DNA from 2 places in the Blautia sp. BCRC 81119 genome. Region 2 is predicted to be linked to the other one. Evidence: riboswitches for the same ligand, from Rfam matches in the RefSeq annotation. Region 2 holds a riboswitch; the other holds the start of a gene.
What was found. Region 2 has a riboswitch for thiamine pyrophosphate ahead of thiS (sulfur carrier protein ThiS). Riboswitches for the same ligand answer to the same signal wherever they lie in the genome.
Positions count from the first base shown of each region.

Region 1: it holds a riboswitch for thiamine pyrophosphate, as region 2 does, so the genes downstream of both, thiW (energy coupling factor transporter S component ThiW) here and thiS (sulfur carrier protein ThiS) in region 2, are expected to answer to the same signal.

Region 1 covers NZ_QJHD01000022.1:71,083-79,158, forward strand. The annotation lists gene DMI82_RS13545 (aspartate ammonia-lyase) at 176-1,606, opposite strand; gene DMI82_RS13550 (Lrp/AsnC family transcriptional regulator) at 2,003-2,449, shown strand; gene thiE (thiamine phosphate synthase) at 2,938-3,579, opposite strand; gene DMI82_RS13560 (hydroxyethylthiazole kinase) at 3,596-4,498, opposite strand; gene thiW (energy coupling factor transporter S component ThiW) at 4,461-5,015, opposite strand; TPP riboswitch at 5,352-5,454, opposite strand; gene DMI82_RS13570 (aldo/keto reductase) at 5,777-6,766, opposite strand; gene arfA (arabinosylfuranosidase ArfA) at 6,834-8,076, opposite strand, start outside.
Region 2 covers NZ_QJHD01000041.1:12,530-20,605, forward strand. The annotation lists gene DMI82_RS18480 (hypothetical protein) at 1-1,239, shown strand, start outside; gene DMI82_RS18485 (sulfate ABC transporter substrate-binding protein) at 1,449-2,465, opposite strand; gene DMI82_RS18490 (hypothetical protein) at 2,721-3,545, opposite strand; gene thiH (2-iminoacetate synthase ThiH) at 3,839-5,080, opposite strand; gene DMI82_RS18500 (thiazole synthase) at 5,274-6,059, opposite strand; gene thiS (sulfur carrier protein ThiS) at 6,223-6,426, opposite strand; TPP riboswitch at 6,676-6,783, opposite strand; gene DMI82_RS18510 (Ig-like domain-containing protein) at 6,875-7,993, opposite strand.

The sequences.
Region 1 (8,076 bases), on a different contig from region 2:
TTTCTTCCATTATAAAAGGAGACCTGCACTGTGACAAGTCTCCTTATAGTCCTCATTGATATCTCATTCCTGATCTGCCTATAGCATTTCCATAAAATCCCGCATCAGGTTCAGCTGCTCTGAAATGAATTGCTGCATCAGACGTTCCCGTCATACGTTGGTACAGATAACTTTCTCAGCAGGCTTTCCTTCTTGCTTCATCCTCTTTCCGCTCTTCTCCGACTTCTGTCATCAGATACGGATCAAGAACCTCTTCCAGCTCTTTCTCAGTCATGATCCCTTGTTCCAGAACAAGTTCCCGGACAGACTTGCCAGTTTTTACTGCAGTTTTTGCGATGGTTGCAGACGCCTTGTAGCCAATATGCGGGCAGAGAGCCGTTGCGATTCCTGCACTGCTTTCCATCAGGTCTTTGCAATGTTTGCGGTTTGCGGTGATTCCTGTGATGCAGTTTACGCTCAATGTATCCACTGCTTTTTCCAGAGTCGTAATGGATTCAAAAAGATTACAAAATACAACCGGCTCAAAAGCATTTAACTCCAGCTGTCCGGCTTCTGCCGCCATGGTAATGGTGGTATCATGTCCTACGATGTGGAAAGCGACCTGGCTTACTACCTCCGGAATGACCGGATTTACCTTACCTGGCATGATGGAAGACCCATTCTGCTTTGCTGGAAGATTGATCTCCCCAAATCCGGTTTTCGGGCCGGAAGACATCAGTCGAAGATCGTTGCACATCTTGGAAAGATCCACCGCACAGGTTTTTACTACACCGGATACGGCAACAAAGCCGTCCAGATTTTCTGTTGCGTCAAAAAGGTCCTCGGCCTGTTTCAGCGGATAACCTGTAAGCTTTTCCAGATTTGGCACGATCTTATAAAAATAAGAATCGGAAACGTTGATAGCAGTTCCCACTGCAGTTCCTCCAAGGTTTACGGTGTACATTTCCCTGTGAGCCTTTTCGATACGTTTCCTGTCTCTGGAAACCATAGACGCATAACCGTGGAACACCTGACCAAGACGGATCGGAACTGCATCCTGAAGCTGTGTACGTCCCATAGTGATCACATCATCGAACTCCTCTGCCTTTTTTGCAAGCTCCTTCTCAAGTCTTACCAGTGCTTTTTCCAGAGGTGCAAGAAGATCCAGAACGGTAAGCTTACCGGCCGTCGGAATCACATCATTGGTGGACTGTGCCATGTTTACGTGATCATTTGGATGGACCATTTTATAGCTTCCCTTCGGACATCCGAGGATCTCACCGGCTCTGTTTGCGATCACCTCATTCATATTCATATTTGCGCTGGTTCCGGCACCACCCTGAATGGCATCTACGATAAATTCCTCAGCCAATTTTCCTGCGATCACTTCATCACAGGCTCTGACAATGGCGTCTGCCTTATCCTCCGGAAGAAGCCCTGCATTATTATTAGTGATAGCTGCTGCTTTTTTAATCTGTGCCAGGTTCCTGATAAATACCGGATGAAGCTTTGTACCTGTAATAGGAAAATTCTGTTTTGCCCTTAAAGCCTGAACTCCGTAATAAGCCTCTGCAGGCACTTCCATAGTTCCGATCGAATCTGCTTCCAGTCTTGTTTCTGTTGTCATTTTGTCATCCCTCTTCTTTCTTCTGATCCTGTGCACATCTGATTTGCTCCGCCCTCTGATCTCATTTTTTCAGTCCGACGGATATTCACTGTTTACAAATCATTTTGTTATTTTCATTTTTATCAGCAGCTGTTTTCTGATGCCTAAGAAACTAACACTTTCTTTGTGGCTTGTAAATACTTTTAAGGGAAAACCATGATTATCCGTGTTTTTCAATAGTTTATATTAATCTTTTTAAGAGTTTCTTTTATTTTTCTTATTTTTATTAAGTCATTTCTTGTGTTGTGATAACACACGCAGTATAATCAATACAGAAATACCTATTTTCAATCCACTTCCCTACGCAGCTCTGTACCAGTTACAAATAACATTTTTCATCGAAAGGATACATTCTACATGGAACACAAACTCGACAACATCGACCGAAAGATCATCGAAATGCTTCAGAAAAACGCCCGCACCCCGGTAAAGGAAATCGCAAAGGAAGTCTTTCTCTCATCCCCCGCTGTTTCCGCCAGGATCGAACACCTCGAAAAAAACGGGCTGATCACAGGCTACCATGCCCAGATCAACCCGGTATTTCTCGGTTATCATATAAAAGCATTCATCAACCTGGAAGTAGAACCCAACCAAAAAAAAGACTTCTATCCCTTCATCCAGTCCATCCCAAACGTCATCGAATGCAACTGCGTCACCGGCGATTACTCCATGCTCATCGAAGTAGCCTTCCGCTCCACCATGGAACTGGACCACTTCATCAACGAACTCCAGCAGTTCGGCCGCACCAAAACACAGATCGTATTCTCCACCAGCGTAGAACACAGAGATCTGCCGGTGGAGTAACCCCCACCGGCATTTTTTATAAACCATATCACATTGCTCTACCAGCCGACAGCGAAGCGCCTCAGACAACCGGAAACTCAGCCTTTCCTCCCAGGCATCCAGCGCAGCGCTGATGCCTCATCGCATTCCCGGCAGACCACTCAACCCAACATTTACACCCAAACTCCCGAGCAGCCACCCTCCCCTGCCGCCTTGAAAAACCAGCCCGTGAGGCGTGTGCTGCCTGTCGCCGGACTCTGCAGGAGGGGAGCTGATTCTTGGCTGGCGGAAATCTGCGTTGTTTTACAAAAGTCCGCTGTCTGAGCGGCTATAAGACGCGAGTTCGGACTTTTGGAAAACGGTTTTAGCAGAATTCCGGCAGCCTAGAAGCCAGCCCCCGACGAAGCCCCGGCGACAGGCAGCACACGCCTCACGGGCGTCCGTATTTCAACAAAAAAAGAACAGCAATGAACCTCAAATCCACCACTGCTCTCCATTCATTTCCTAAATCACTTTCCCATCAAAGCAACAATCTTCTCCTTCAGCTCCCGCGCATTCTTCTTCGGATCCTCCGCCTTCATGATCGCAGAAACAACCGCCATACCACTCATACCGGCACCCTCAAGCACATCCATATTCCCGGCATTCAATCCCCCGATCGCAACCGCCGGAATCGGAACCGCCTCACAGATATCCTTCAACGTAGAAACCTTGGTAAGGATCGTCACCACCTTAGTAGTAGTAGGATAAATCGCCCCCACACCAAGATAATCCGCACCATCCTCATAAGCCTTCACAGCAGCCTCCACCGTCTTGGCAGTAGCCCCCACGATCTTATCCGGTCCCATCAGCTTCCTTGCCACAGCAACCGGAATATCAGAAGCTCCAACATGCACACCAGCCGCATCACAGGCCAGCGCCACATCCACACGATCATCAATGATCAGCGGCACATTATAACGATCTGTGATCTCCTTCACCTTAAAAGCCTTATCCAGATACTCCCGTCCACCCTTATTCTTCTCGCGAAGCTGGACCAGAGTCACACCACCCTTACAAGCCTCCTCAACCGTACGGAGCAAAGACTCCTCCGTATGATAAGAACTATCCGTCACCAGATACAACGTTACATCCAAATCTTTTCTATCCATCCTAATCCCCTCTTTTTCAGTACATTTCAATCTTCAACAGATCCAGCAGCTGTCGATCCGAAAGCCCATAGATCTCATCCAGCAGATTTACCTGAAAGCTTCCCGGACCGCGGGAAATCTTCTCCGCTTCCTCGCCGGCGATACCCATAAGTGCAGTACCAAGCACTGCCGCAGCCAGATAATTCCCGGATCTCCCATTTAATTCCATCTCAACGCCAGACCAGACACCTGCCTCTATACTATCCGTCATCTCTTTCGCAATATTATCTTCGCACCCCGGCAAAAACGCCGCAGTCAGTGCACCGACCATACAGCCGGTTCCTGTGATCCCGGACAGCGCCGCACTGCCATTTTGTACCAGAACAACCCGTTCACCATCCGTAACAAAATCCTGTTTCCCGGTAGCCAGCACGATTGCCTGATTATTTCTGGAAAAAGCCTTAAGCACTTCACTGACTCCATCGATATTTTCCTCAGTCAGAGCATCCTCGACACCCGCATCGATTCCGATCGCATGAGACGGCAGCCCGGAAACAGCCAGAAGCTCTGACATATTTCCCTTCAGCACTGCCGGATGACCGATCCTTAAAAGCTCCCGTGCCAGATCCAGCCTGAGATCACTGCAGGCAACCCCTACCAGGTCCAGAAGAACCGGAATCTTATTTTCCATCGCTGTTCTCATAGAACGCTTCATTGACTCGATCCTGGCATCGGTAATATTCCCGAGATTCAGCATCAGCGCACCAGCCGATGCCGTAATATCTGTCACCTCTGCTGGATGCTCCGCCATGATCGGCCTTGCACCTACTGCAAGGACCACGTTGGCACAGTCATGGATCGAGATCGGATTGGTGATGCAATGGATCAGCGGCTTTTCTTCTTTAATTCGCTTTCGCAGTTGTAAAATTCTTTGTCTCATATGTTTTTGAACCCAAAGCTGCCTGGAATTTCACCAGAAGACCTGCTTTACTCAGAGCCTTCAGGAAAATATAGGCAACACATCCTCCCATTGTGGTTGCTGCAAGGAACATCGGCGTATAATAAAATGCTGTCAGTCCGCCTCTTCCCATCAGGAATGCCATCACCGGATAAGAAACCATGGATCCGATGATACCTGTTCCAAAGATCTCACCGATCACCGCACAGATGATCTTGCCTTTGGAAAGTCTGTAGAACACACCTGAAAGGAATGCGCCAAATACTGCACCGGTCAGTGCAAGTGGCGGGATTCCCATGAACATCATACGGATCACGCCGATCATGGTCGCACAGAGAAGGGAATACCACGGTCCCATCAGAACCGAGCATACGATATTGACAAGATGCGCCGTGGGGCACATTCCCTCAATCCTCAGGATCGGTGAAATAACGACACCGATCGCAACCATCATTGCCAGCATTACCATACGAAGCGTGTGCATCCTTTGTTTTTCCATAGTGTTTTTCCTCCCTGAAATATCAGGCAGAGCCCTGTCAGATCCGGGCAAAAGCTTCCCGTCTGCTGCAGTCTGCCCTTAGATTTTGGCGGTCGAAGTTCCCTTACTTCCTCTCACTCCGAAAACACGGATTCCCATCGCTTACATGATCCTTCCGGAAAAATCCTCCGGAATATCACTCTCCTGCCAGACATTAAGGCGCTCCCCTTCCTGCCCGCTCGCCGCAGAAGCTCCACATGCAGTCTCTGTCACTTTCACATCCCCACATTGTCAGACCATTCCAGTTCCATTCCTGCATCCGAAAAGAGCGCATCCCATGGCAAATTCCACGGAGACACGCTCTCAGATCACAATCCCTCCGTTGGCATTACCCAAATCAGGTACGGTCGAAGATCTATCTTCCTCTCAGCCTGTCACACAAGCTCCCGCTGGCTCTTTTCTTTTCTGTTTTTCAATATAGCACACACCTATCCCATTGTCAAACCTCCACTGCTTATTGCTCTTTGCACTCCCGCCGGAGACGTTACTGTTCACTCCGTTCTCAGCAACACGCTTCGCGATGCACAGAATTTATGCTAATCGCATAAATTCGCGCGGTATGTCTCGGGTTTTCTGTGACCTTCGCTCACAAAAAACACCTCGCGGAATATTACCAGTGAACAGTAACCCGGAAACTTTCCTAATTCAGTTAAACAATTATTTCGACATAAAAAACTCCCTGCTTTACTACTTTTCATAGTAAAACAGGAAGTATATAAATCTTATTTTGAGATCTCGTCGATCAGACGCAGCTCCTCAGCTGTAAACGGTGCACAGTGGATCGCTTTCACATTATCAAGGATCTGCTGCGGCTTGGAAGCTCCGATCAGAACACTGGTAACTTCCTTATGCTGAAGCAGCCAGCCAAGCGCCATATCAGCCAGCTTCTCTCCACGCTGGGCTGCCAGATCGTTCAGTCTCCGGATCTGATCCAGACGCTCCGGCGTCAGCACACTTTCCTTAAGGAATCTTCCATCTTTGCGGATACGGCTGTCCTCCGGGATCCCGTTCAGGTAACGGTCTGTCAGCTGTCCCTGAGCAAGAGGACTGAAGGTGATCAGACCTTTTTTCAAAATGCCGGTGGTTCTCTTGAGACCGTTTTCTTCCACAGTTCTGTCAAAAATGGAATACCGGTTCTGGTTGATCACAAAGGGACATTTCAGATCCTTCAGGATCGCTGCCGCCTGGCTTAAGGTTTTTCCATCATAATTAGAAAGTCCCACATAAAGGGCCTTGCCCTGCTGAACCGCTGTTGCCAGCGCCCCCATAGTCTCCTCAAGCGGAGTCTCCGGGTCCATTCTGTGATGGTAAAAAATATCCACATATTCCAGACCCATGCGCTTCAGGCTCTGGTCAAGGCTCGCCAGAAGATACTTGCGGCTGCCCCAGTTTCCATAAGGGCCCTCCCACATATCATAGCCTGCCTTTGTTGTGATGATCAGCTCATCACGGTATGGCATCAGTTCTTCTTTCAGGATCTTGCCGAAATTCCGTTCCGCACTTCCATAGGCAGGTCCGTAATTATTGGCAAGGTCAAACTGTGTGATACCATTGTCAAAAGCTGTAAAGCACAGCTGCTTCATGTTTTCATAATCAGAAGTATCTCCGAAATTATGCCATAATCCAAGAGACACCTTCGGAAGCATCAGACCGCTTTTACCGCAGCGGTTATACTCCATGGTTTCGTATCGTTCCTTTGCAGGTGTGTACATAAAAACCTCCCATAATGTAGCATGATTTACATTTTCTGTAACTGCTTTTACTATACTTCACCGACCTTTATTTCGCAAGACGGATCATATTCCAGCTGTGTTTTGCAAAAACTGCTTCCAGTTTTCCGCCGTCCAACTTTGAGCACTCTGCACTGGCTTTTACAGGAACTACATTCTCCGTCTGAGCCTCTGTATTGGCTGCCTGAAGATCGTCATTATTGAGTACAATATGCTCTACGATCTTATATCCCTCAAACTGTCTTAAGTCACAGGAAACTTCCATATCCTCATCCAGACTCTTATTCACTGCAAAGATCGTCAGCGTATCCTTTTCTTCATCCCAGACACACACAGAATCCAGATATGGAGCTTCTCCATAAGTCTTGCTTTCATATATGGGTGTGAGAACCTGTGTATTAAGGACGGTTCCTCTTCCAAACATACTTGTCAGCATATACGGATAAAAGATCGTCTGACGCCATGCGCCTGTATCGGATGTCATGATCGGCGCAATAACATTTACCAGCTGTGCCATGCAGGCGATCTTTACGCGATCTGCATGACGGAGAAGTGTGATCAACATACTTCCCACAAGAAGTGCATCCTCAAAGTTATAAACATCCTCCAGCTGATGGGGCGCCTGTACCCATTTTTCCAGTTTTTTATCCTGTTCATTGCTGTGGTACCATACGTTCCATTCGTCGAAGGAAAGATTGATCTGTTTTTTTCCATGCTTCTTTGCTTTTACAGCATCGCAGATGGAAACCACTCCTGAGATAAAATCATCCATGCCCTTGGAGCTTGCCAGAAAATCGGCAGTGTCTCCCGATGCATTTCCATAGTACTGATGCAGGGAAAGATAATCCACCTGATCGTAAGCCTCGTCAAGAACCGTATACTCCCAGGAGCCAAAGGTAGGCATTTCCAGACTGGAGCTTCCGCATGCAACAGTCCCAACCTCCGGATCCATAAATTTCATCAGGCGGGCAGTCTCTGCTGCAACTCTTCCGTACTCTGCCGCAGTTTTATGTCCCATCTGCCACGGACCGTCCATCTCGTTTCCGAGACACCATAATTTGATATCATGCGGCTGTTCATAGCCGTGAGCCTTACGGAGATCACTGTAATAGGTACCACCCTTAAAGTTACAGTATTCCAGAAGATTTTTCGCATCCTCCGGTCCTCTTGTTCCCAGGTTTACTGCCATCATCACATCGCTGCCGGCTTTTCTGGACCAGTCCACAAACTCATTGAGTCCAAACTGGTTTGTCTCGATGACCCCCCAGGCCAGCTCCGGTCTGGACGGACGC
Region 2 (8,076 bases):
TCTGACCCTCCAACCGATGACGGTCAGCACATCTGGCAGGATGAAAACGGAGATTACTGGTACCGCAATGGTTCCGAGGATGAATATATCGGGGAAGGTAATTATGCCCCTGACCCGGATTCCGGTGAACTGATGGAAGGCAACGATGCCGGCTGGACCGAACAGGACGGTTATTTTGAGCCTCATTATTATTATGAGGACGGCAGTGTGTGGCTGGAAGATGCCACCGGAACCACATATATTGGCTCCAGAGATAAATATTATATTGATGACTACGGCAATCTTCAGGAATATTCCGATTCTGAAACTGATTCCTCCTCCGGAGATTCTTCAGAAGAATCCTCCGATACCAGTGGAAACTCCTCCTCGCAGGATTCCGATTCTTCATACCCAAATTCCTCTTCCGATACAAACACGGAAGATTCCTCTGAATCGGAAAAGCGCGGCGAGCTTCATATGCGGGTTGGATTCCCTGCCGATGATACGATCAGAGAATCCATGCCCGAAAAAGAAGGTTATTTCGAGCAGCGTTCCGTAAATGGCGGAAAAAGCACTGCCTTTGTTTTAAAAGTACCGAATTCCTCTCTGGAGGATTCTTCCCTGAAGGGTTTTCTGGCAGAATACTATCCGGTAAAGGGTGAGATCATCACCAAAAAGGATCTTACCTTTGAATCTTATCCTGCCACGAAATATCAATACTTAACCGAAGTCAACGAAGAAGAAAAAAATGTAGATGCTCTTGTATGCCAGACTGACGATTATACATTCGGACTTTTTGTCCTGACTCCGTCAGACACCTATGATAAGGCCGCCGAAAAGGAAGCCACAGAGCTGATCAAATCCATAGATTTCGTTTACGCAGAGCGTGTGGATATGGCCATGACGGATTACTTCCAGGTCCTCACTCCGGAGCGCTGGAAATATCTCTGCCGTTATGAAACAACCGAAACCGAAAATGGTGGATATAAACTGACTTATTACAATGAGGATGTTCCTGTACTGACTCTGGAAGCCAGATATTACGATGGCGAAGACCAGCCTCTGGACAGTGTATGGCAGGGCTATCTCGGCCGTATCGAAACCGTCGACGGCAAAAAATACGATCTTCTGTCCACCATCAGCCAGTACTCCAAGGACGCCTCTGATGAATGGAAGGAAATGTATGACACTTATCTGGATGTCATAAACGGGATCCGTATAATGGACGGCTGTTCCCTGACCGAAGGAAGCCATGCCTGATCCCTTGTGATTCACATTGTCCCCTCTGCCGTTATTTTGCAGACCGGAAGATCCATAGCTGCATGAGATGTTGACAGTGCTATATATCAGATATAGATTTTCCAGTCGCAAAAGGCACATCATATTTACATAAAAGAAGCTGCAAACTCTGTTTTTTCACTGTTCTGCAGCTTCTTTGTGTTATTCCGTCCGACTATATCTTCTGCTGTCTATCCTTCGTAAATCTGATCAAAAATCCCTCCATCTGAGAAATGTGTTTCCTGTGCCTTTTTCCATCCGCCGAAATCATCAATGGTGACAAGATTGATGTCCAGATTAAACACATCGGAGTATTCCTTCAGAATATCCTGGTTTGACGGACGGTAATAATTATCACCGGCGATCCTCTGTGCTTCATCGGAATAGAGATAATTCAGATATTCCTCTGCCACATCTCTGGTGCCTCTTTTGTCTACGACTTTATCGACTACTGCTACAGATGGCTGTGCAAGGATGCTGATGCTTGGTGTTACGATCTCGTAGTCGTCCGGATAATCCTTTACGGAAAGATAGGCTTCATTTTCCCAGGCGATCAGTACATCACCCTGTCCGTTTTCCACGAAAGAGGTCGTTGCGCCTCTGGCTCCGGTGTCCAGGACAAGTACGTTTTTGTAAAGATCTCCGATGAATTCTTTAATTTTGTCCTCGTCTCCGTTATATTTATCTTTTGCATAGGCCCAGGCTGCCAGATAGTTCCATCTTGCTCCGCCGGAGGTTTTCGGGTTTGGTGTGATCACACCTACGTCTTTCTTTACCAGATCGTCCCAGTCTTTGATGTTCTTCGGATTTCCTTTTCTCACAAGAAATACAATAGTCGAAGTGTAGGGAGCGCTGTCCTCCGGAAATTCATCCACCCATCCGTCATCGATGAGTCCTGCATCCTGGATCGCATCCACATCATACTCCAGTGCCAGTGTTACCACATCTGCTTCCAGTCCGTTGGCAACCTCAAGTGCCTGTTTTCCTGAGCCTCCGTGGGATTGTGTGATGTCCACATCCTGCCCTGTCTTTTCTTTCCAATGCTTCTGAAAGATCTTATTATACTGTTCATAGAGCTCTCTGGTGGGGTCATAGGATACGTTTGTAATGCTGACACTGTCCGCCGCATAAGCGGTTGCTCCTGTAAGACTTCCGATGGTTACTGCTGCCAAAAGGGCTGCTGTTGCTGATTTCCATTTTCTTTTCATAATACTTTTCCTCCTGTTTTTCTGCCTTTATTTTTGTTGTTGGCTTATTATAAACACGAGTAAGTCTTTATGAAAACTATAGAATCGGAAACCGTTTTCATGCTATCCAAAATTCCTGGTATTCCTACCTTAAAAAACAGCAGAAAAATCCCGGAAATCGGTAAATAAACATATGATTCCGTATAAAAATTTCCATTTCAGAATATTTACAGAAAACGTAATCAGCCTTGTATTTACAGTATTTCTGGTGATTTTTTATTTGATATTCAATTCTTCCAGCAGCTTTTTCATATAATTTTCATCTTTCATAGCCTTATCAAGGTCTTCTGTACGGTTCTCTTCCAGAAGTTTTTTTGACAAAAGCAGTCCCTGCTCCATTCCTTTTTTCATTCCTTTTTCCATTCCCTCATCCAACAACATCTGTCCAAGTCTTGTCATAGATATAACCTCCTTAATCTCATCCAGATCTTTACTATCCAAAAACTTATCTGCCAGAGTATATAACATTGCCATTGTTTTTTCTGCTGTTAGGCCACGTTTCTTTTTGGATAGTATAACTGCTTCTTTGATTTTTTCCTTAATCTTCATATTCCCAGACATTAATGGTGTCAACGATAGGCTTGCATAATCTTCTTCCGTAAGCTCTGTTCCGTCTTCTTGTTTTTGTCGTATTTTTTCAAAAACCTCATCTGCATTTCTATCCTTGAGATATATCGGTTGTATCCGATATGTAAACAGTCCCATATTCAATTCTGTCTTAACCGATTTGATTCCACCTGAATAAATCACATAGGTTATAACATTTTTTCCTGTTTTATGTGAATATACCGCATCATAGGCAAGAAATCTGCGCAAATCATTTTCTCCCTTGTCGGTTGTCTGGAATTCTATATGAATATAAAATCCTTCTTTAGTCAGAAATGTAAAATCCATATATAAAGAATGAATAGTAAGTTCTATCAGCTCTGTAGGACCAAGATTCACAAATTCATAGTCAATTCCAAGACTTTTCAGGATCGTATCACGGAAATAATCAAATCCCATTTTCATAATAGCATCTTCATGTTTTGTATTTGCCATGTGGCACCTCTTTTTTAGTTCAGTATCGTTATCGGCTGTGCCTTGAAAATGCTTTTGTAATTTTACTCTGACTCTTTATCTTATGTGAATTTTATTATTCTTAATCGTCCTCCTTGTTATATTTATTTTATCAGACCCGGACTAAAAAATCATCATTACTCTTCCGACAAATTCTTCCTTTATTTTCTATCCGTTTTTATTTTATGGTTATCCACACCCACCCCGGAGAAACATTCTCCGGGGTGGGTGGTTTTCCACATATTCCACAGAAGTTATCCTCTTCTGTCGTGTTTTCACAGATAAATATAGTCGTTCATGACTGGCTGCAGTCCGTGGTCTTTCAGGGCGTTGAAGACTTCGTCCACAGACCTTCCGTCGGAAATCTCAAACTGATCATCACCTTTATCCTCAATATCATCCACATGGCTTCCGATTCCGGTGCTGACACCTGCAGAGATCTTGGTTGCTGCGATATTCACCAGATTGTCACGGACACGCTCACACTCTCTGGTGGATACAGTAATACTTGCAAACGGCATAAACAGACGATATGCACAAACTACCTGCAAAAGCTGCGGTTCGTGTACATCCTTCGGGTTGATCCTGTCGTTGTTGATGATCGGACGAAGTCTCGGGCAGGAAAAAGCGATCTCTGCGTGTGGATATTTTCTCTGCAGAAGATATGCATGATATCCCGTTGCAAAAGCATCCTTGCGGAAATCATCCAGTCCCAGAAGTGCCGCAAAACCAACACCTCGCATGCCGCCTTTTAACGCACGCTCCTGTGTATTTAACCTGTATGGAAAAATCCTCTTGTGGCCTGCCAGATGCAGAGTTTCGTATTTATCAGAATTATAAGTCTCCTGGAAAACTGTCACATAATCTGCGCCGCATTTGTGAAGATATGCGTACTCATCAGAATTCATCGGATACACCTCAAGACCGACTACCTTGAAATATTTCCGGGCGATCTCACAAGCCTTTCCGATATATTCCACATTAGATTTCGTTTTGCTCTCTCCGGTAAGAATCAAGATCTCCTGGAGTCCGGTTTCTGCAATGGCTGCCATCTCTTTCTCGATCTCATCTGCATTCAGCTGTGCGCGGCGGATCTTGTTGTGGCAATTAAATCCACAGTAAATACAGTAGTTCTCACAGTAGTTTGCAATGTAGATCGGTGTAAACATGCAGATACTGTTTCCAAAATGTTTCCTTGTTTCGATCCGTGCAGCCTGTGCGATTTCTTCCAGAAGAGGCAGCGCTGCCGGTGAAAGCAGTGCTTTAAAATCCTCCGGTGTACGGTTGTCATGAACAAGCGCTCTCCGTACATCCGCTTCTGTGTACTTATCATAATCATATGCGTTCATTGCGGAAATAACCTGATCCATTACATCAGATTCTTCCAGCTGTTCCATATCCGGAAGGTACTTCATGTGATCGATACGGTTCTTTTTCATATCTTCCAGAATTTCTTCATTTACAATACTTTCATTAAAATGGCCGTCCTGCTGACTGGCCTGTACTGTTTCTGCCATTGTTGTTGTGTCGCTCCTCTCGTACTTTTATTATTTTCAAATTTGTAATATTTCAGTATCTGTTTTTAGCCATTCGTTTTCTTTTCTGCTCTGGTTGATCTGCATCAAGTGAATATTCGCAATCCGCTTTCGCTACACAGATTTCCCCTTAATAACCGTATATTTCCGAGTCTTTCAATATACTGTCATTATTTTACTCATGCAAAAATCCGGTCAGCGGTGAGGATGCACTTGCACCTCTCTCCAGAGTTCTTCCCATACCGGAAAGATATGCACTTCTTCCTGCCTCAATAGCTTTCTTAAAGGCTTCCGCCATAACACGGACGTCTCCTGCAGTTGCAATGGCTGTATTTGCCATAACTGCTGCAGCACCCATTTCCATAGCCTCACATGCCTGTGACGGGCGGCCGATTCCTGCGTCCACGATGATCGGAAGGTCGATCTCGTCGATAAGGATCTGGATGAATTCTTTTGTACAGATTCCTTTGTTGGAACCGATTGGAGAGCCAAGTGGCATTACACAGGCAGCTCCTGCATTCACCAGATCTCTGGCTGCATTCAGATCCGGATACATGTATGGCATAACTACAAAGCCCTCTTTTGCAAGGATCTCTGTTGCCTTGATGGTCTCGTAATTATCCGGAAGAAGATATTTGGAGTCATGGATAACTTCGATCTTTACAAAATCTCCGCATCCAAGCTCGCGGGAAAGTCTTGCGATACGAACTGCCTCTTCTGCATTTCTGGCGCCGGACGTATTCGGAAGAAGCGTAACATTCTTCGGAATATAGTCCAGAATGTTCGCAAGTCCACCCTCATTTGCACGGCGCAGGGCAAGTGTTACGATCTGAGTTCCTGCTTTTTCAATACATGCTTTTACAAGCTCCAGGGAAAATTTTCCGGAACCAAGGATAAAACGGGAAGTAAACTCATGGCCTCCCAGGATCAGTTTGTCTTCATTTGTGTTTGCTGTTGTCATTTTTTATGTCCACCTTTCTTTATGTCTGTTTGCAGAAAATATTTCCACCGATTTATAACCAGCGCCTTCTTCTGCCAGATCATTCTTCATCTGCATTTTTTCAGTAACTTATCTGTCAGTTACTGCCGTGGTATATCTACCTAATTTTATCTCTATAGCGACATCAGCAGCTTCCGCCGCCCATAAACTGCAGAATCTCCACAACATCGCCATCTTTCAGTACTGTTGTATCGTAAGTATCTCTCTTAATGATTTCTTCATTCAGCTCTACTACAACCTGCACCGGAACATAGTTACATGCTTCTAGATATTCTGTTACTGTCACCGGCTTTTCCAATGTTCTGCTTTCACCATTTACTGTGATCATGATCTCTCCTTTCCGGAAACTTCAAAAGCTATTCGTCAATAAAAAAAGAGTTCACAAAGAAATACACCCGCGGTGGTGCACCCCTTCATGAACTCAGTTCACTCTCAAATTTCCCAATATTCAATTGTCGATACCGGGGTTAAAAGCGTTCGCTCTTGATCCCTTCCCTGTAAATCCTGATCTTACGTATTCAATCGGATAAAAACATCCGCATCCAATAAAAAAGGAGATACACCAAAGTATCTCCCGTAAATTCATCTTATACGTTCCTACGTTGGCATTATCCAAATCAGGTATAAGGGTCGAAGTTGAAGACTTCCTCTCAGCCTGCCATCACAAGCTCCCCTGTTATTTACATGGTTTAGTATAATTCCGATTCTGCTTCATGTCAAGAACAATAAATTTTGGTTTTATTTGCCGGTTTTATTTGCAGAGTGAACAGTAACTTTTATTTATAAGCAGTGAATCCCAGATCTTTCATTGTCAGATTTAAATTCTTTTTCAGATAATCATTTGCTACTTTCATTGTCGCTTTCATCATAATATTGGAAGAATCCTGCAGATCTGTCATCGCTTTTTTTCCGTTTGTATACAAGAAAGTCAGATTCTGACCTTTATAAGCAGATGCTTTTGTAGAAGAAGTCACCAGCAGAAAGACTTCATTTGTAGACAGGGCGGACTTCACATTGACCGTATCAGATTTCACACAGTTTCCGATAATATCCAGTCCGACAAGGATTCCATCTGAAGGCATAGAGAGCATCATCCCAATATCTATCTTATCTTCTTTCTTCAGATAACCGATCATCAGAGTACTTTCTTTATCTACTTTGACATTTATAAACTGATTTCCGTCTTCAGTATATTTACCTTTCTGACTGATGTATTTTTTCAATTTGCTATAATTCTGCGTCAATCTGGTATTAGCCGAGGTCGGATTCTTTACAGTAACCTTGCAGGTGAATTTTCTGCCGCCAAGAGTCGCTGTGATAACCGCTGTTCCTGTTTTTACCGCGGTGATCTTTCCGGCAGAAGTTATCTTGACAACATTTGTGTTGCTGCTCTTCCATGACGGTTTCAGACTGGTGCCTTTGATCTTCAGTGTATAAGTTTTTTTCGGTGCCAGTGTCAGGCTGGTCTTATTCAGGGTGAGATAATTCAGACCTGCGATCGCTGTCAGACCTTTTTCATTATATCTACTCCAGATCGTATTTTTTCCGGATTTCCGGTAAGCTCTCACTGTGTAAGTATAGCTTACTCCAGTACTTACTTTTGTATCGGTAAACGTAACATTTTTGCTTCCTGTAATGTTTTTTACTGTTTTCCATCCGCTGTTTCCGGTCTTGCGGTATACCCGGTATCCGGCAACTCCTTTTACCTGTTTCCAGCTGAAAATAATCTTATTCCTGCCGGAGATCTTAATAGAAGACATAGTCGGCGTTGCTACGTCTATCGCCGCCTGTACTTCTGTCGCACTGATCAACTCCGGAACCGCAGCTGGTGCCGCCGTTGCAAGCATAAAACCTGTCAAAATGCCACATAAAGCTTTTTTCCAATTTCTTCTCATACGCTTTTTTCCTTTCTGCTTTGTGGTATATCTGGATTCCCTAACAAATATAGTATACATTATAAAAATTATTCCTGCTATGA